One region of the Intestinimonas sp. RTP31139st1_F5_RTP31139_211217 genome, then DNA from elsewhere that is predicted to be linked to it. Evidence: riboswitches for the same ligand, from Rfam matches in the RefSeq annotation. Region 1 holds a riboswitch; each other region holds the start of a gene.
The links. A riboswitch is a leader RNA that binds a small molecule or an ion and turns the genes downstream of it on or off. The one in region 1 is predicted to bind cobalamin.

Region 1 (4,645 bases):
TTTCAGAGCCGTCATACAGGGGGTAATAGCGGGTCTGAAAGGGCATCCGGTTCAGAATGAGTTCGTCCCGTGCGGTGCGGGCGGACAGCCGGTCACAGAGGCGGAATACGTTCCGGACATAGGACTCAAAAGAGAGGGAGACGGTCTCGCTCATAGCGGGGATCAGGGGCGCGCCCAGCCCTTCCAGGGTAACGTCCCCCGTGCCCACCACCGCGTCCACAACGGCAAAGACCTCACGCAGTTCCGCCTCGCCGGGATTTAGCAGGATGGGGCTGCCGCCGGCATAAAGCCCCGCGGCGTCCTGAATCCGGTCCATCAGCTGCGCCTCCAGCTCTGGAGTCAGGGCCATCTCGCGGCGCATCTCGGGGGTCAGGATCAGACAGATGTGGCTGATCGGCAGCCCCAGGCTGGCATACAGCTTGAGGCGAAGCGGAGCGGTCTGTAGCCCGCGGCACACCAGAGCGCAGCGGTAGTCCGCCAGTGTGCGGCGGGCCGTTTCGGTCTGGGCCAGCGCCTTCTCCGTTTCTGCGGCGATAAGGGGCTCCATCTCGTCTAGAAGGCCCAGCTTTTCCCCGATATCACGGTAAAAGAGGGCGATACCCTCCAGGCCCGTATAGCGTCCGGCGCCGCCGAGATGGAGATAGTCGGTGCCGAACCTTTCCTTCATCCTCCGGGCCCAGCGGACTCGTTTGACCAGGTTGAGCCGGGCGGCCGGCGCCGTTATCAGAAGTTCCAGCGGCGCGCTGGGGATCCAGCAGTGGACGGTGATGCCGCACTGGCCCAGAAAAGAACCGATTTCCTTCAGAACCAGGGTGCCCTCGCTCCCCCAGCCCACCGTCTCAATATTCACGCTGCGGGGAAGGGGGGGCTGGGGCTCCATCACTTGCTCCACCAGGGCCCAGAGCGCCTCCGTAAAGCCGCACCCCTTAAGCTCCAGTTCCAGACGGTTGTCTCCGGTGATTTTCTGACGGGCCAACTCCCGCACCCGCGTGCGGGAATAGTTTTTGTCCCGGTGAGAGAAGAGCTCCGACTGGACGGCAGCCACCCGAATCCCCTGGGTGCGGGACGCCTCCGCTACAGCGCGGATGTCCTCGTTCAAGATATCGCTCACAGGGGTGGGGACGATCAGAATGAGGGCGGGACGGTAGCGATCCCAAGCTTCCGAGACGGTGCGGCGCAGCGCGTCCGCTCCACCGCATATGATCTCGCGCTCCGTGAGGTCGGAGCACAGCAGAGGGTAAAAGGGCTGGTGCCGGCGCCTGGCGGAGTGCCGGTAGTGAAAGCCGCAGCCCCTTGGGCCGTGGAGTATGACGACCACACCGCCGCCTATCTCTCCGGCCGCCCCCACACTGCCGGAGACCTTCCCGTTGACCCCGAAGGTATGAAGCAGGGCGGAGGGATACATCAGGGTGCGAAGATCGTCAAAGAAGGGCTGGTGCATGCAGAATCACCTCTGAAAAAATAAAAAGGGTCGCATAGCCATTACGGCTATGCGACCCGAATTCGTCGCAAAAAACCAGTATGAGAGCAAAACGGCTCCATACTGAAACTCTGTCCAGGCTCGTTTCCACGCAAGCAGACAAGAGATATACAAGCATGTCTTCTGGCTTACGCGGCGAAACCTCCGCCTTCCCAAGAATGTGAACATTCTCAGTGGCAACAATGGAGGGGCCTGATGCGCATACAGCGGCGGGACCGCGCGGGATTCTCACCCGCTTCCATTTTCACCGGTAAAAACCGGAACTTGTACATATGACAATATACTACTTTCTGATCGAAAGCACAAGAGTTTTTTCATAGAATCTCACGGACAGGCGAAACGGCCTGTTTACAATGGGAGAATACTCCGGTATAATAAATTCCTAAAGATGTGAGATTTCGGTCGGACGGAGGGGCGCGATGAAAAAGCTCAGTGGAAAACGCCAGGCGCTGGTTGGATTCACCCTTTTTTCCATGTTTTTTGGCGCGGGGAACCTGATTTTCCCACCTGGAGTCGGCGCGCAGGCGGGAACGCTCACCTGGCCCGCCATGCTGGGAATGGCGTTCAGCGCAGTGGGACTGCCGGTGCTGGGCGTGGTGGCGGTGGCACGGTCCGGGGGACTTGCCGCGCTGGGGAACCGGGTACATCCACTCTTTTCACGGGTGTTCACCATTTTGGCCTATCTGTCCATTGGCCCGTGTCTGGCCATTCCCAGAACGGCCAGCACCTCCTTTGAGATGGCGGTCCCTCCCTTTGCGGGGCCGGACGCCCCCCTCGGGCTGCTTCAACTGCTCTATTCGCTGGTGTTTTTCGCCGCTGCCCTGTGGGTGGCGCTCCGTCCGGAGAAGCTGACGGATCGCCTGGGCAAGGTCATGTGCCCCATTCTGATCCTGCTGATCGTGGTCACCTTCGTAGGCTGTCTTGTAAATCCGCTGGAGGGCTACGGACCGCCCCAGGATGCGGCCTATGCCGCAAATCCCGTGGCGAAAGGCTTCCTAGACGGCTACCAGACCATGGACACCATTGCTGCCCTGGTCTTCGGCATCATCATTTCCCTGAATATCCGTGCCATGGGAGTGGAGCGGGAAGAGGATGTGGTGAAGAGTACGGTCCGGGCCGGCTGGATCGCCGGTGCCATGCTTCTGGCCGTCTATTCCATGCTGGCCCACGTGGGAGCGCTGTCCGGCGGGGCTTTCCCGGGGGCCGCCAACGGCGCGGTGGTGCTGACCAATATTGTTCCCGCCCTGTTTGGAAAAACCGGCAGCCTGCTGCTGGCGGCGATTTTTGTCATTGCTTGCTTCAATGTCTGTGTGGGGCTCATCAGCTCTTGCGGCGAGTATTTTTCCCTGCTCTGGCCCAGACTCTCTTATCGGGGATGGGCCGCGATGTTTGCGGTGGTAAGCATGGCGATCGCAAATGCCGGGCTGGACCTTATCCTTCGGATATCCGTTCCAGTTCTGGGGGCGATCTACCCGGTGGCCATTGTGCTCATTGCGCTCTCCTTCTTTCAGAAGCGGCTGGCGGAGCATCGCTGCGCCTATTCGGTCCCTGTGGCGGTTACCGGTGTGTGCAGCGTCCTCTTTGCGCTAAAGGATCTGGGAGTCCCGATCCCGCTCTTGGACGCGGTGCCTTTGGCCTCCATTGGCTTGGGCTGGGTGATCCCGGCTCTCCTGGGTATTCTGGTGGGCGTCCTGCTGCCGGAAAGAGGAAAACAGTAAAAAAGGAACGGCGGAAGGGTAAGGCTTCATAAAGAAGTTAAGGGCAAGGCAGACCGCAATGGTCTGCCTTGCCCTGTTTATAGTATGTAACCCACTATGACAATTTCGGGGAAAGTGCTCGTAGGAAAGAGCAGCAAACTGGAAGTTGTCAGTGGATTACCTGGTAACGCAATCTGAGATACGAGTTTTCCAAGACCATACATTCTTGCAATTTCAGCACACCCAATTGGGATAATTCACTTTCTGATAGCAAAGATTTCCCATCAATCAGTGTGGATGTATCCTTGCCGCCAATTAAAATGGGGGCAATAACAATATCAATATAATCAAACAGCTTTTCCCGAAGAAACAGCCCGTTTAATGTACCGCCGCTTTGTATGGTGATTCTCTCACAGCCATATTCTGACCTGAGTTTTGCAAGTGCATCAGGCAAAGACAGCTTGCTCTGACAGATGATATGAAGGTTGTCCTCATTCACCTGAAATGCCGGATGGTCTGCGTTGGATGTGACCAGCACAAATTCTTTTGAGCGGGCGCAAAAATAGCGAATACCTTGTTTGGTCAAATGATTGTTGTCGATGATTACAAAGGAAACAGACGACTTATTCGGCATTCCCTTCGAGTTGACGCCCATCTTTTTCTGTACTCTGCCAGAATTGAGCGACCACAAATCGGTTGTCTGCTCTATCTCATAATACTGGTGCAGTCCTTCTTGAACGCCCACAATTTTAGGGAAATCTCTGTCTACATCTAAATCATCTGTTGCCCCTGTACTGATTTTTCCATCAACAGACATAAGCATAAACAGCGTTGTGATCGGTCTATCCATTTTATCTCTCCTAACTCCGAGTTGTCGGTGAGATCGTTATAAAGAAACACCCGCCGAAAAGCAGCTTCTTCTCGGCGGGTGTTAGCTTCCTTATGGCAGGTCCTCCCAACCAGACGGTTCCGCCCCTTCCTTTCTATTATGCGGGGGCGTCCGCTACAACCATGAAATTGGCCAGGCCGAAGGCGGAGCCGGTAAAGATGACGTCGGCCTGCACACTGCCCGCTTCCACGGAGGGAACGATGTTTTCATAGAAGAGGGAGACACCGAAATCGGCGCGGATGGCGTCGCCGGAGACAGAGAAACTGACGATGCCGTCCCCGCACTGGCCGGTCTGGAAAGCGCCAGGCGTCAGGCCGTCCTGCTGCAGAGCGGGGTCCGGCTGGAACCGGCGGCTCTCCCCGGCGGCGATGGTAACCCCGCCGACCGACGGGTCATGGGTATAGGTCACGATCTGAGACAGAATGGCCTGATAATCCGGCGGGGCAAACCAACAATCCGTCCAGAGCATCTCGGACTCAAATTCAATGATGTGGAGATCCCAGATGCTCACGCCGGTACCAGAGTCTGTGTAGACCAGCAGAGCCAGCTCCAGCTCCAGGTCTCCGTCGAAATCGCCGT
Region 2 (4,645 bases), on a different contig from region 1:
TTGAGATGCTGCATCCCCTCCTTGTAGTGGATGTAGAGCTCCTGGCCGGGGGTGGAATCATCATAATCCATATCGCAGGGGACGTAGAAATCAATGCCCCCCACCGCATCCACCAGGGCCTTGAATGCCCTGATGTTCACCGTCATATAGTGGTCGATGGGGATACCTATGAGATCGGAGACCGTCTCTTTCAGCGCCTCGATCCCGCCGGAGCCATAGACGGCGTTGATCTTCGGAAAGCTGCGGTCTACCAGGGTATCTCTGGGGATGGAGACCACGCCCACCTTCTGCTCCGCTGTGTCGTAGGCCGCCACCATGATGGTGTCGGTGTTTCCGCCCCCCACGTCGGTGGCGGCCAGCAGAAAGGTATAGAAGCCCTCCTTGCGCACCAGGGGCACGGGTGTGGGGGTGGCCGTGCTTTCATCCTCCGGCGTGTCCGGATCGTCGGAAGCCGGGGCACGGGAGGGGATTGAGGCGGTCGGAGGCGCCGCCTGTTCCGGCGGGCGGACCAGGGCCTTGAACCCGCAGAAAAACACCACGATGAGGACGGAGACAGCCACGGCGGTCCGGTACAGCGCCCGGCCAAGCCGCCGCACCCCGGAGGCCTTTCGCCGTTTCTTTTTCAGTAGACGCCTCGCCAAACTCCGCTCACCCTCTCGATTATGTCAACGGATATCAGTATATCCGCTCCACGGTCGTTGGGCAAGCAAAAGTTTTATATTTCACAAAATTTTTATCTTTTTCCCCGCAGGCGGAGGATCGGGTCCATATCCTGTTCCGGCGCCGTGATCGGCTTCCGGTGTCTGACCGCCCTCAGTCCTCGATGTGGATAACGGCCACCGGGCATCCGTCGGCCGCCATCCTGACCTGCTCCTCATTCTCCCCGGTCGGCGCGCGGTATACCTCCGCCAGTCCGTCGTCCGCCATCTGAAAAACCTCCGGGCAGGTCCCGGCGCACAGCCCGCAGCTGATGCACCCATCCCGATCTATCATGACCTTCATCTCTTACTCTGCCTCCTTGTTTTAACGGCCTGTTCTGAAATCCTGGAATCATGCCCGCCGCCAGGGCGCAGCCGTCCCGGCGTTTGAGCGGGCCCGCGCTTTTCAGCCAGGTCTCAGGTTCCCGCATAGTATGGCTGCGCCGCGTTCAGGCTATTCATTTTTCCCATAAGCCGGTAAAAACAAACTCCCCCCATCCTGCGGCCCGGAGCGCAAGGAAACGGCACGACAAAACGTCGTGCCTCACTTCTTGTTTTGTTGTTGGTTCGAGCGGCGATATGGCGCCGCTCCGCTCACAACCCGGCGCAGCGTTCGTGATTGGGAAAGGGGGAGGAGGGGAGCGGGCGGATGACGTTTTTTTGCCATAGGCAAAAAAACGTCGGAGCAAAGTTCACTTTGCTCCGACGTGGTGCGGCTGGCGGGAGTCGAACCCGCACGCCCATACGGACACAAGCACCTCAAGCTTGCCAGTCTACCAGTTCCAGCACAGCCGCAGATCACAGCAACTCAACAAGCTGCCTGATTATTATATTGCGTTTGGCCCTGTTTGTCAACTCAATTTTTTCTCCCGCACGCAAAAAAACAGCGAAAAAAGTGTTGACACCGGGGACATCCTATGGTAGTATATTTCTTGCGCTGAACGGCGCAAAACCACTTGCGCGAGTGGTGGAATTGGTAGACTCGCTGGCTTCAGGTGCCAGTGTTCGCAAGGACGTGCGGGTTCGACTCCCGCCTCGCGCACCACGCCGGAGCAAAGTTCGCTTTGCTCCGGCTTTTTTATGCCCGCGGCAAAAACACACGCCGTCCGTCATCTTTCGACATTTTGTGACTTTTGCAAAAATAGGACATCCCCCCTTGACTTTTAATAGTTATGTTTGTATAATAAAAGACAGCAGAAATCCAGAAATAACCTTATAATTTTATAATGTGCATTGTGCCCCTGCGCCTGGGACCCGGGCAGGCTCAGGGATAAGGGAATTTCGGTGAGACTCCGGAGCTATTCCGTATCCGTGTGTGCATGAGGCTGTTGTTCGCGGCGTGAGCCGGCCATTGGGAGAATCCTGAGAAGGTGGAGCAGCAGACGTGGGCCCCTGTGCCGGGGCCCGGAAGCATAAGCCGGTAGACCTACAGTGTTCGAGACCGCGTCCGCGTTGTGCGGGTGCGGAGATTGTCTACGGGAACAAACGGCCGTGACGAATGGAAGTACATTCGTCGCGGCCGTTTTCTATTTTTCGGGCGTGGCCCGCGGCTTTCTAGGGGCCGCCGGAGCGCCGGTGCACCTTGCAAATTCAATAGAGAAAGGAGACATGCCCACAAATCAACTGCGATCCCGTTCCCAAAATATATGTATGTGAAAGGAAGGGTAACATGCAAACGAAACTGAACCTGAGAAAAGTCCTCGCCCTGGGCGCCACCCTGGCTATGCTGGCCACCAGCGCCCTCGCCTCCTCCACCAGCTCCTGGCCCGTCTACGGCGGGAACGCCAACCACAACAGCGTGGTCAGCGGTGCGCCCACATCCATCGCCACCGGCTATCCCAAGCAGCTCAACCTCACCAGCACCACCGGCTGGGACGGTGTGGACAACGTGCCCGTCATGCAGACCGTGGACGGCGTGACCTACGCCTATGTGCTCTTTGACGGCTACGGCACCAACGGCGCCCAGGTGGTGAAGGTGAACTGCGCCACCGGCGGAGAGGTTTGGCGCACCACTGCCCAGCAGACCCCCGGTTCCCTCAACGCCAAGAGCGGCTTCCAGCTCTCCACCCCCTATCTGGACGACAGCACCGGCACCCTCTATGTGGGCGTGATCAGCGCCTACACCTATGATCCCGACACCGACGAATACCTCCAGAACAGCAAGAGCAAGATCCTGGCGCTCACCAACCTGGATGCGGCCCAGCCCACCGTGAGCGAAGTGCTGATCAACATCGACGGCCAGATCAACACCCCCATCGTCAAGTACGGCAGTTACATCTACTTCGGCACCTGGCCCGGCGGCTCCAACGCGGGCAAGTACTACCAGGTGGACGTGAGCACCACCAGCTATACCTATAAGACCTTCACCCCTGAGAGCTACGGCTTCTACTGGGCCGGGGCCGTGTCCGACGGCACCAATATCTACTTCGGCAGCGACAACGGCAAACTGTACTGGCGCAAAGCCGGCACCAATTTTGACTCTTCCTCTGCTGGCGGTGTGCTGGACCTGACTACCGCCGCAAAGGGCGCATCCGACGCGGGCAACGTCCGCTCCACCGTCATGCTGGACGGCGATAAGCTGTACTTCACCAGCCAGGGCGGCTACCTCTGGTGCTGCTCCTTTGATGAAAATGACGAGGCGCTCTCCATTCAGTGGAAGGTGTCCCTGGATGGCACCTCCACCTCCACCCCCACCCTGGTGAAGACGACCAGCGGCACTACCACCACCGTCGATATCTACACCGGGTACTACTCCGGCTTCAACGCCGGCGGCGTCCAGGTGACCTCCTTCACTCAGGGGAGCGCCCCCACCGACAGCAGCGTGGCCACCATCGCCACCGGCTTCCCGGTCCAGTGCTCCATCCTGTACAGCGACGGCTATGTGTACTTCAACACCAACTCCGGCACCGGCTGCGGCTTCTGCTACCCCGCCAGCGGCCGGAACCTGACCGCCACCAGCGGTTACGCCTGGAAGACCGCCAACGACACCTACGCCCTGGGCGGCATGGCCTGTGACAACGGCTACCTCGTCTTCGGCAACGATAAGAATCACCTGTACGTGGTGAAATAATCCTAGGGACCGTCGCCGGGGCGGGTGACCGCCCCGGCGACGGATTTTCCCATATTCTGGAGAGGTGAAGGAATTGATGAAAAGGCGCCTACTGTCCCTGTTCCTGGCCCTGACCCTGCTCCTGTCCCTGTGCGCCCCCACCGCCTGGGCCCTGGAGCCTACAAGCGAGCAAATCAAGTTTGTCATCGACCTGACCGGCTATACCGGTGAGATCACGAATAGCCTTCAATATACGCCCTCTGGTTCGAGCTCACCCACTCCGATCAGCATCACTCCCGGCCAGAAAAACGAATTCTTCGTGGAGAGTGGCGGTGCTTTTGCGAATACGAAGCTTTACTTGGCCACTGCACCGGCTAGATGGACCGTGTCGGTCACCGGCCTGGCGGATTGGAACGAATATCTCGTAGGGGCTACCCTGTATTTTAACAAAAATACATCCAGCTCTAGCAATCGAATATTTCGGACCTCGGAAAATTTTTTGCAATTTTTTGGCCGTTCAATAGATAAAATACTGGGGCCGGGAAATTGGGGCTCTGGCGGTCAGACCGTCGTGATCACCCCGGTCTTTCCCACGAGCCAATATTCTCTCACCGTAGGCTCCAGTGACGAGAACAAGGGTACTGTCTCCGCCACCGTTGTGGGAACCGACATCTATGAGCTTCGGGCCACGGCCGGCGAGGGCTACTCCTTTGACTACTGGCGCAACAACGCCTACGACGCATATCCCGACGACCCGGTGTATCAGATCCGGGAGAACCCCTATACCACCCCGGAGCTGACCCAGGATGCGCGCTACACCGCCTATTTCCGGAAGAGCCATATTCCCACCGTGTCCGCCTCTCCGGCGGAGGCGGGGACCGTGTCGGCGGAGCGGGTG
Region 3 (4,645 bases), on a different contig from region 1:
CCTCACATAGGGAGCAATGGCCCGGACCGCAATGCCGCTGGCACCGATGAAGAGGATTCCCTCGCAGTCGGCAAAGCGTTCTCCCGTCCACGCGCCCAGATTCTCGTAAGTCGGGACCGCCAAATTCAGCCGTGCGGGAACCGCTATCATGCAGCGGTTTCCCAGTCCCGTCAATTTCTCCGCCAGCGCCTGGGCCAGTGCCGCTCCCCGCGCGGTAAAGGCGGTGAGCGCCAGTCTCACGATTCGTTCCCCACCCGGTAGCCGTGGGTAAATCCGGGATCATAGAGCTTGGAGCGCTCATACTGGCCGCTCAGGAAGCCTCCCACGGTAATAAGGGCCGTCTTGGTAACCTGGTTTTCTTTTGCCGTCCGGGCCAGGGTGGAAACCGTACAGCGGTATACCCGCTGTTCCGGCCAAGTGGCCTTATAGACAATCGCGGCCGGGGTATCGGGTTCATATCCGCCCTCCATCAGCTCTCTCTCCACATCTTCGAGGAGTCCTGTGGAGAGGAACAGCACCATTGTGCAGCCATGCGAGGCCATCTTAGACAGCTTTTCCCTTTCGGGGACCGGCGTCCGGCCTGCCATCCGTGTGATAATGACGCTTTGCGACACCTCCGGAAGGGTATATTCCGCCTCCAGCGCGGCCGCCGCACCGGAAAAAGAGGATACGCCCGGTGTTACGTCATAGGCGATCTCCAGCTCGTCCAAGCGGTCCATCTGCTCCCGGATGGCCCCATAAAGAGAGGGGTCTCCGGTGTGGAGCCGAACGGTGGTGCCTCCGGATGCCTCCGTGGCCTTCATCACATCTATCACATCCTCCAGGGTCATGGAGGCACTGTCATAGACGGCACAGTCCTCCTTCTTGTTCTCCAGAAGCGCCGGATTTACCAGAGAGCCGGCATAGATGATCACATCCGCTTCCCGCAGAAGCCGTGCGCCGCGGACAGTGATGAGGTCCGCGGCTCCGGGGCCCGCGCCAATAAAGTGGATCATAGTTTCCTCTTCCTTTCCGTTTGAAATGGTCTCAGTCCGGGGCGTGGAGCGCGGCCAGCCGCTCCGCTCCCGGCGTCCGGCCCAGTATCCCATGCTTGTTGGAGAAAAAAATGGCCTCGATGTCCATATCCTCTCCCGCCCGTGCCTTGAGCCTCTGGTCCAGTGCACCGGCCAGGGATGCCATTACAGGCTCCCGCAGTCCGGCGCGGTCCAGAATATCAACTGCTTCGTCTGTGGTGATGGCCAGAAACACCGCCTCCACAACAGTACGGTCCCCACTGCACAGGGCCGTATGCGCCGCCAGGGTCTCCCGCCGGGCATCGGATACCCTGGAGTGCGTATTCATGTTTCCCGCCGCAGCCTTGCACAGCTTGCCCAGATGGCCCACCAGCAGAAAGCTGCGAAATCCCAACCCTGCTGCGTGATCAATGGCCTCTCCAATATAGTTGGAGCAGGTGGCCCAGTGGTCCAGCGACAGGTGGAGAACTTCCCTTGAAAAATGTTCGCCGTAATTACCAGGAGTCACCACGATGTCTCCCGCCCCCGCCGCAGCCTGCATGTCCAGCTCCAGACGCAGGGAATCTATAAGTGCGGCTTCACTCATAGGCCGCACAATGCCGGAGGTCCCCAGGATAGAAATGCCCCCTGTGATCCCCAGCCGGGGATTAAAGGTCCTTTTTGCCAATTCCTCCCCTGCCGGAACGGAGATCTCCACCCGGAGCCCCTCGGAGTACCCCGCCTTCCGGCGTACTTCCTCCATCTGGCGAAGGATCATTTCCCGGGGCACATGATTGATGGCCGCCTCGCCTACCGGCTGGTCCAGTCCGGGCCGGGTGACCCGCCCTACGCCCACCCCGCCTTCGATGGTGACTTCGCGGGCTTTCGTCTTTTCCACCTTGGCAAAAATCAAGGTGCCATGGGTGGCGTCCGGGTCATCTCCCCCGTCCTTCCGGACCGCACAGGAGGCCCATCCGCATCCCGACGCCGGCTCTAAGAGCTCGGCTTCCACAGGGATGCCGGCGGGCGTCTCCACCCGGACCAGAGCGGGCATCTCCCCTGTGAGCAGAAGCTCCGCCGCCCCCCGTGCCGCAGCGGCGGCACAGGTACCGGTCGTATACCCGCAGCGGAGACGGCCGCGGCCAACGGAGATATAGTGTTCAAAGGTGCCCATACGCCGCCTCCCGACAAAAAATGGTCCCTCTCCGGGCGGAGAGGGACCATGAAAACGGGCATGGCACTGCCGCTCTCCACCTAAGAGTCATGCTTGTGTATTCCGCACGGCAGGTCTCCTGGCTTGCGCTTCTCCCTCGGGCGTCCCTTCTCGGCAATCGATCATTACCAATGGGCTTTTGTACGCCGTCGTCCACGCTTACAGTAGAGGTAAGACTGCGCCGGTCTTTCACCGGACTTCCCTTTTCAGCAGCTGCGTCGCTGCACCAATGCGATACTCCGTATTTTGTTTTCCTATCTATTATAACAAGTAACCCGCAGGAAGTAAAGGCATTCTTCTCCACCTGTCCCTCCCATTTTTCCGTCCCTCCATCAGAGTCCCCGGCTCCACTCCGGCCGCATCCCAGTACCGCTCTCCAGCGCTTGGTCCAGACGGGATAGAAAGTATGCACGGTCTTCGGGCAGGCTTCCCTTCAGAGGCACGTAATTGGAGGCATGGTCGCAGGTGAAGTGGAGCGGGTCCACCTCCAGCTTTTCAATGAGCAATCGTGCCTCCCGCAGGGTATCCCGCGCCGTGGCCGCCTGAAATCTTCCCGCTCTCCATTCCTGATAGAGATCTGTGCCCGGATACAGCGTCAGCGTCAGCGCCGAGAGATGCCTGGGGCGCATCTCATTGATCATGGCCGCAGTATCCAGAATATGCCGCCGCCCAGCCTCACCAGGGCCGGCCAGACCCAGGATCACCATGACCCAGAGGTCAAAGCCCGCCTCCCTGAGACGGATTCCCGCCTCCAGCATCTGCCGCGCGTCCGCCCCCTTTTTGACCGCGTGCAGAAGCGCGTCGCTTCCGCTCTCCACTCCCAGATAGGCACGGGTCAGCCCGGCCTTCCGCAGGGTTTTCAGTTCTTCCGGTGTTTTGGAAAGCGTGCTCAGCGGCCCAGCATACGTGGTCACCTTCTCCAGGGATGGGAAGGCGTCATAAAGGGCGTCCAGAATCGAAAGCAGTTCCTCCGTTTTCATGATGATCGCATCTCCGTCACAGAGGAACACCCGACGAAGGTCCCCATAGCAGGCTTTTGCCATGCGGATATCCTCCAGGATATCCGGCAAAGGGCGGATATGGAACCGTTTCCCCCGATACATCCGGCAAAACGTACAGGTGTTGTGAGAACACCCCACCGTGGTCTGCAGGAGATAGCTCTTCCACTCTCCGGGCGGACGGTAGATATCACCTTCATAGCGCATATTCAGCCCTCCGTCAGCGCCTTGAGGGCTGCACGGAGGGCGTCCATCTCATCGTCCGTCCCGACACTGATGCGCAGATAGTTGCCGATACGGGGCCGGTCAAACCAGCGCACCAGAATCCCCTGCTCCCGCAGCCCGTCCAACAGCGCCTTTCCGGTGCGTTTCGGATGGCTGACAAACAGGAAGTTTGCCTTGGACTCCAGGACAGCAAACCCCATTGCACGCAGCCGCTCCTCCGTCCGCTCCCGGGTGCGGATTACGCGTTCTCTCATCTCCTCAAAGTAGGGCCCATCCTCCAGCGCCGCCACGGCTCCCGCCTGCGCCAGACGGTCCACTGTATAGGAGTTGATGGAGTCCCGCACACAACAGAGCCCGGAGATCAGATTCGGACTGCCCAGCGCATAGCCCACCCGCAGTCCGGCCAACGCGCGGCTTTTGGAGAGCGTGCGCACGACCACCAGGTTGTCATACTCCTTCAGCAATGTGTCGGCCGATACGCCGCCGAAGTCCACATAGGCCTCGTCCACCAGCACAACCACATCCCGATGCTCCTCCAGCACCCGCCGGATATCCTCCAGGTCCACCGACCGGCCTGTAGGAGCGTTGGGATTGGCGATGACCACGCCGCCGCAGTTTTCAGCCTTGCAGAACCGCTCCACCGGAAGAGAAAAATCCTCATCCAGCGGGATCTGCCAGGCTTTGAGCCCAAAATAGTCGGTATAAACAGCATAAAACGTGTAGGTGATATCCGCAAAAAGAATCGGACGCTCCGGATCAAAGAAAGCCTGAAAGCAAAAAGCCAGGACCTCATCGGAACCATTTCCCGGGAAAACCTGTTCCGGTGTTACCCCATGGAGCTTGGCGGCGGCTGCACGCAGCCCGGCACATTCCGGATCCGGATAGAGCCGAAGCCCCTCCCCCGCCGCCGACTTTACGGCTTCCACTACTTTGGGCGAAGGGGGATAGGGGTTTTCGTTGGTGTTCAGTTTGATAAACGTCCTGCCCCTGGGCTGCTCACCCGGCACATAGGGCACCGCATCCCGGATTCGCCTGCTCCAATACTCTTTCATGCTTCGTTCCCCTCACTGTGCAGGATTTTTTTGATATTCTTCTCCGCCTTGCTGCGCGGAAGCATGACCTCATGCCCGCACCCCTGGCAGCGGAGGCGAAAATCCATCCCCACCCGCAGCACCAACCAGTGTCTGCTTCCACAGGGATGCGCCTTTTTCATCTCT
Region 4 (4,645 bases), on a different contig from region 1:
AGCAGACTTGCCATCGGCATGGTGGAACTCAACAGCATCGCCAGGGGCATCGAAACCTGCGATTACATGGTGAAGGCGGCCCAGGTGGACCTCATCCGCTCCTCCACCGTCTGCCCTGGCAAGTACATGATCCTGATCGCCGGCGACACTGGCGACGTAAAAGCCTCCATGGCTGAGGGAATCAAGCGGGGCGGAGAGTGCGTGGTGGACACCCTGACCCTCCCCAACGTGCACCCTCAGGTCATTCAGGCCATCAGCATGACCACGCAGGTAGAAAAGCCGGGCGCCGTGGGCGTTCTGGAGTTTTACTCTGTGGCCTCCGCCATTACGGCCGCCGATGTGGCTGCCAAGGCGGCCAATATCACCCTCATTGAGGTCCGCATCGGCTACGCCATCGGCGGCAAGGGCTATGTGACCCTGACCGGTGATGTGGGTGCGGTCCGGGCGGCTGTGGCCGCGGCGGAGCGGGAGGCGGAGCTCCTGGTGGGCACCACGGTCATCCCCAGGCCGTCGCCTAAGCTGTTCCAGTCCCTGCTGTAAGCAAAACGGAGGGGCAGCCCTCCGAAACCGATTCATCAAGAGAAGGAGAAGGAGCATAATATGGATTTTAGTGAACTGATTGCTGCTGCCGACCCCAGTGTCTTTACCGAGAGTATTTCCGCATGGATCTCCGGTATTTCCATCAACTCCGTGATCATGATGATCATGATGATCTTCATGCTCGTGGGCGCCATCGATAAGATCTGCGGCAACAAGCTGGGTTACGGCGAAAAGTTTGAGGAAGGCTTCAACGCCATGGGCCCTCTGGCCATGTCCATGGCCGGCGTTGTGGCGGCCGCCCCGGTGCTGTCTATGCTGCTGGGCCCCATCCTGAAGCCCATTTACGGCATCTTCGGAGCCAGCCCCGCCATGTTCGCCACCACCCTGCTGGCCTGTGACATGGGCGGTTATCCTCTGGCCATGCAGCTGGCCGAGGGCGACGTAGCCATTGGAAACTTTGCCGGCCTGATTCTGGGCACCATGATGGGCCCCACCATCGTGTTTACCATCCCCGTGGCTCTGGGCATCATCAAGAAGGAAGACCGTGGCTATCTGGGTGCCGGCGTCCTGGCCGGTCTCATCACCGTGCCCATCGGCTGTATTGTCGGCGGCCTGATGATGAATACCCTGGCCCCAGAGTATCACCTCAACTTCATCACCATCATCCAGAACCTGATCCCCGTAATCATCATCGCGGCCCTGATCGTCCTCGGCCTGTGGTTCGCCCCCGGCCCCATGATCAACGGCTTTAACAAGTTCGGCACCGGCGTTACCATCGTGATCACCGCCCTCACCGCCATCGCGGTGTTCGAGCAAATCACCGGTATCATGTTCCCTGTGTTCCACATCATGGTGGAGAACCCCGCCGACGGCTCCCGTGGCCTGGACAGCGGCCTGCTGACCTGCGGTCAGATCGCCATCGTCCTCATCGGCGCGTTCCCCATGGTGGAGTGGATCACCCGTACCTTCGGCAAGCCCCTGGAGAAGATCGGTGCCGCTCTGGGCATGAACGAGCAGGGCTCTGCCGGCATGGTGGCCAACCTGGCCAACAACATCGCCATGTTCAACATCATGGGCGAGATGAACCCGAAGGGCAAGCTGCTGAACGTGGCCTTCGCCGTGTCTGCCGCCTTTGTGTTCGGCGATCACCTGGGCTTTACCGCCGGCAACAACCCCGACATGATCTTCCCTGTGATCGTGGGCAAGCTGGTGGCTGGTGTTACCGCCATTATCGTGGCCAATATTCTGGCCCCCAAACTGCTGGCTAAGATCGAGAACGTAAAGTTCTGACAACAAGACCGCCTGGAAAGGTAAGGAATCGCTATGAATGTAAGTGAAGAACTCATCCGCAGCATCGTGGAAAAGGTCCTCTCGGAGACGGCCGCCGCGTCCTCCTGCGGCTGTGGCTTTGAGAAGCACGTGGATCCCAGCGGCGTACTCAGCGTCAAGACCTCCACCGTGAAGCTGGAGCCCTTTGAGGGGCGGAACGACGTCAAGCTCAAGGATGTGGCCACTCTGGAAGAGGCGCCCCGCATGGGTTGCGGCATCATGGAGCTCACCGACGGAGCCGACTTCGAGTGGACCCTGACCTATGACGAGTGGGACATCGTGCTGGAAGGCCGTCTGGAGATCAAGATCGACGGGCGTGTGGTAGGCGGAGATGCCGGAGACGTCATCTACATCCCCAAGGGTAGCCATATCCATTTCAGCACCCCCGATCACGCCAAATACGCCTATACCGTGTTCCCTGCCGACTGGCAGTAAGGAAGCGGGACCTCCTTCCCATCCCCCCGCCGCCCATTGGGCGGCGGGGGGATATTGTCTTTCAGATTTTTCCTTTTCCCCTTGACAGGGGTTGAAGAGGAGATTATAATAAAATCAGCCAAGCTGACAACTGAATCATAAGTGGTACGCAGGTGCTGATCCCATTTGCTCAAAAGGGAAGTCGGGTGAGAATCCCGCACAAAGCCGTTGCTGTATTGGTGAAGCGGACCCCCAAGATGTCACTGGAGTGAGAACTCTGGGAAGGCGGGGAGCGCGTTTGACACCTAAGTCAGAATACCTGCCTGTGTATGGCGCACGAGAAACCTCCTCGCGCTTAGGAGGGTGCAGCCCCTGTGTCACTTCCACAGGGCTATTGCTGTATCCTTGTTAGAGGATACGGCTTTTTTGTTGTCGGCGCTCACTCCTTATGTGACGTGTCAGGTGGCTTCTTCACCTCCCTTTGGACTGGTATGGCGATCCGAAGAAGGACGCGGGCCCGTAGCTGCCACTGCGGGGCCCGCCCATACCAGGAATATCCACCTGTGGGAAGACCGTGGGGCGCTCCGACGTAGGGGGTGTCCCACGGCTTTTTTTCAGTTCATGTGAGAGAAAGGAGGCGTTTGGTTGAAAAAGTTGATCAGTATGCCGATGACCGCTGGAACGCTGGCGGAGTATCCATCGACCAGGAGCTTGGAGGCAGCTTGCCGACACTTTGATTGCGACGGGCTGGAGGTGATCTGGGGCGGGGAAGACCTGCCGGAGAACATCCCGGAGCATCTCCATGTGGGATACCATCTGACCTTCTTCCCGGACTGGCTGGATTTCTGGCGGGCGGACCGGAGGGCGCTGACCCGCAAGTTTGGGAGCGCGACCGCATGGACCTCCTTTTACGGCGGACCGGAGGGGCCGGACACCCTGTTGAAGCTCTATTCCGAGGATCTCGACCGTGCGGTGCAGTGGGGGGCCGAGTATGTGGTCTTCCACGTCTCGGATGTGTCCGTGGAGGAGGGCTATACCTATCGTTGGGAGCACAACCATCAGGAGGTCGTCGACGCGGCGCTGGAGGTCATCAACACGCTGCTTTCGGGCCGAAATCTTACACTGGCCTTCCTAGTGGAGAACCAGTGGTGGCCGGGCTTCACCTTCACAATGCCGGCGCTTACCAGGCGCCTGCTGGATGGCATTCAGTATGAGAATAAGGGCATTATGCTGGATACCGGCCATTTGATGAATGCGAACCTGGAGCTCAGGACACAGGAGGAAGGGGCGGACTGGGTCAGCCGAATGCTGGAGGAGCACGGCGGGCTGGGGAGCATGGTCCGGGGAATCCACCTCCACCAGAGCCTCAGCGGCGCCTATGTAAAGGCCCACACAGGCAGCCTGCCGGACCCCTGGCCGGTGGACTATGCGGAGCAGTTCTGCCAGAGTTATCAGCATATCCTGAGCATCGATACCCATCGCCCATGGACCACCCCCGCCGTACGGGCGCTGGTGGAAAGGATCGCTCCGGAATGGCTGGTACATGAGCTCTCTGCGGCGAACCGTGCGGAGCGGGACAAGCGGTTGGAGATCCAAAGCCGGGCTCTGGGCGTTCTTTAGAAAAGAAAGTCCGTTGGGGGAGGGGCGCACGCGGGTGCGTCCCTCTTCCACTGGGAAAATTCCCGGCAAAAGGCCTAAGAAACATTGACAAGAGCCCAAGGTTTGTGTATAATTCAAATAACGTCAAGCGGGTCACGCGAAAGAGCGGATCTGCCTGTTATGCGAGATGTGCGGAAGCGTCTTGAGCACCCGTCCGGTGTTTGAGTGCGCTTTTTTTGTTGTTGAAAGGCCCCTTGGGGGATGTGTGGTGGAATATGCAGGCAAAGGGAAACTATGTTGTCCTGGCAGACAGCAGCGCGGAGGACCGCGGGAGACTGCGGGGGATTTTGGAGCGGGGCGGATATACGGTCGCCGGAGAAGCCAACGACGGCGTGGAGCTGGTCCAGCTCTGTGAGGCGCTTCGGCCGGAGACGGTCTTTCTGGATATCCCCCTGCGCTATCTGGATGGCCTTTCGGCGGCCGCCTACCTGCGAAAGGAGCATTTGGCGGAGCTGGTCTTCTTTGTGACAGGGCGGTCGGACGAAAGGCTGGTGTCCGCAGCCAGAGATCTGGGAGCGGGAGGTTATCTGGTAAAGCCGGTGACGGAAAAACAGCTACTGCCGGGGTTGGCCGCAGCTCTGGCGCGGAACAGAGCCATGGAGCGCATCCGGCAGGACTGTGCCGAAGTCGAACGGCAGATCAGTGAGCACCGGACGCTGGAGCGGGCCAAATGTGCCGTCATGGAGCGGGAGAAGCTCAATGC

Region 2: another riboswitch for cobalamin. It lies ahead of ABUA09_RS12335 (PQQ-binding-like beta-propeller repeat protein); the one in region 1 lies ahead of ABUA09_RS05635 (nitrogenase component 1).
Region 3: another riboswitch for cobalamin. It lies ahead of cbiD (cobalt-precorrin-5B (C(1))-methyltransferase CbiD); the one in region 1 lies ahead of ABUA09_RS05635 (nitrogenase component 1).
Region 4: another riboswitch for cobalamin. It lies ahead of ABUA09_RS16890 (apurinic/apyrimidinic endonuclease family protein); the one in region 1 lies ahead of ABUA09_RS05635 (nitrogenase component 1).

Annotation. Positions count from the first base shown of each region.
Region 1 covers NZ_JBCOAQ010000005.1:25,038-29,682, reverse strand. The annotation lists gene ABUA09_RS05635 (nitrogenase component 1) at 1-1,441, opposite strand, end outside; cobalamin riboswitch at 1,577-1,763, opposite strand; gene brnQ (branched-chain amino acid transport system II carrier protein) at 1,900-3,198, shown strand; gene ABUA09_RS05625 (dihydrofolate reductase family protein) at 3,347-4,027, opposite strand; gene ABUA09_RS05620 (hypothetical protein) at 4,164-4,645, opposite strand, start outside.
Region 2 covers NZ_JBCOAQ010000021.1:25,272-29,916, forward strand. The annotation lists gene ABUA09_RS12315 (LCP family protein) at 1-641, opposite strand, end outside; gene ABUA09_RS12320 (ferredoxin) at 814-1,002, opposite strand; tRNA gene ABUA09_RS12325 (tRNA-Leu) at 1,407-1,493, opposite strand; tRNA gene ABUA09_RS12330 (tRNA-Leu) at 1,657-1,743, shown strand; cobalamin riboswitch at 1,915-2,146, shown strand; gene ABUA09_RS12335 (PQQ-binding-like beta-propeller repeat protein) at 2,368-3,768, shown strand; gene ABUA09_RS12340 (S-layer homology domain-containing protein) at 3,845-4,645, shown strand, end outside.
Region 3 covers NZ_JBCOAQ010000001.1:49,502-54,146, reverse strand. The annotation lists gene ABUA09_RS00250 (cobalamin biosynthesis protein) at 1-240, opposite strand, end outside; gene cobM (precorrin-4 C(11)-methyltransferase) at 237-995, opposite strand; gene cbiD (cobalt-precorrin-5B (C(1))-methyltransferase CbiD) at 1,027-2,166, opposite strand; cobalamin riboswitch at 2,258-2,452, opposite strand; gene ABUA09_RS00235 (B12-binding domain-containing radical SAM protein) at 2,538-3,410, opposite strand; gene hisC (histidinol-phosphate transaminase) at 3,413-4,480, opposite strand; gene ABUA09_RS00225 (DUF951 domain-containing protein) at 4,477-4,645, opposite strand, start outside.
Region 4 covers NZ_JBCOAQ010000051.1:7,237-11,881, forward strand. The annotation lists gene ABUA09_RS16875 (BMC domain-containing protein) at 1-540, shown strand, start outside; gene ABUA09_RS16880 (ethanolamine utilization protein EutH) at 601-1,830, shown strand; gene ABUA09_RS16885 (EutQ-related cupin domain-containing protein) at 1,864-2,304, shown strand; cobalamin riboswitch at 2,438-2,624, shown strand; gene ABUA09_RS16890 (apurinic/apyrimidinic endonuclease family protein) at 2,929-3,903, shown strand; gene ABUA09_RS16895 (ANTAR domain-containing response regulator) at 4,158-4,645, shown strand, end outside.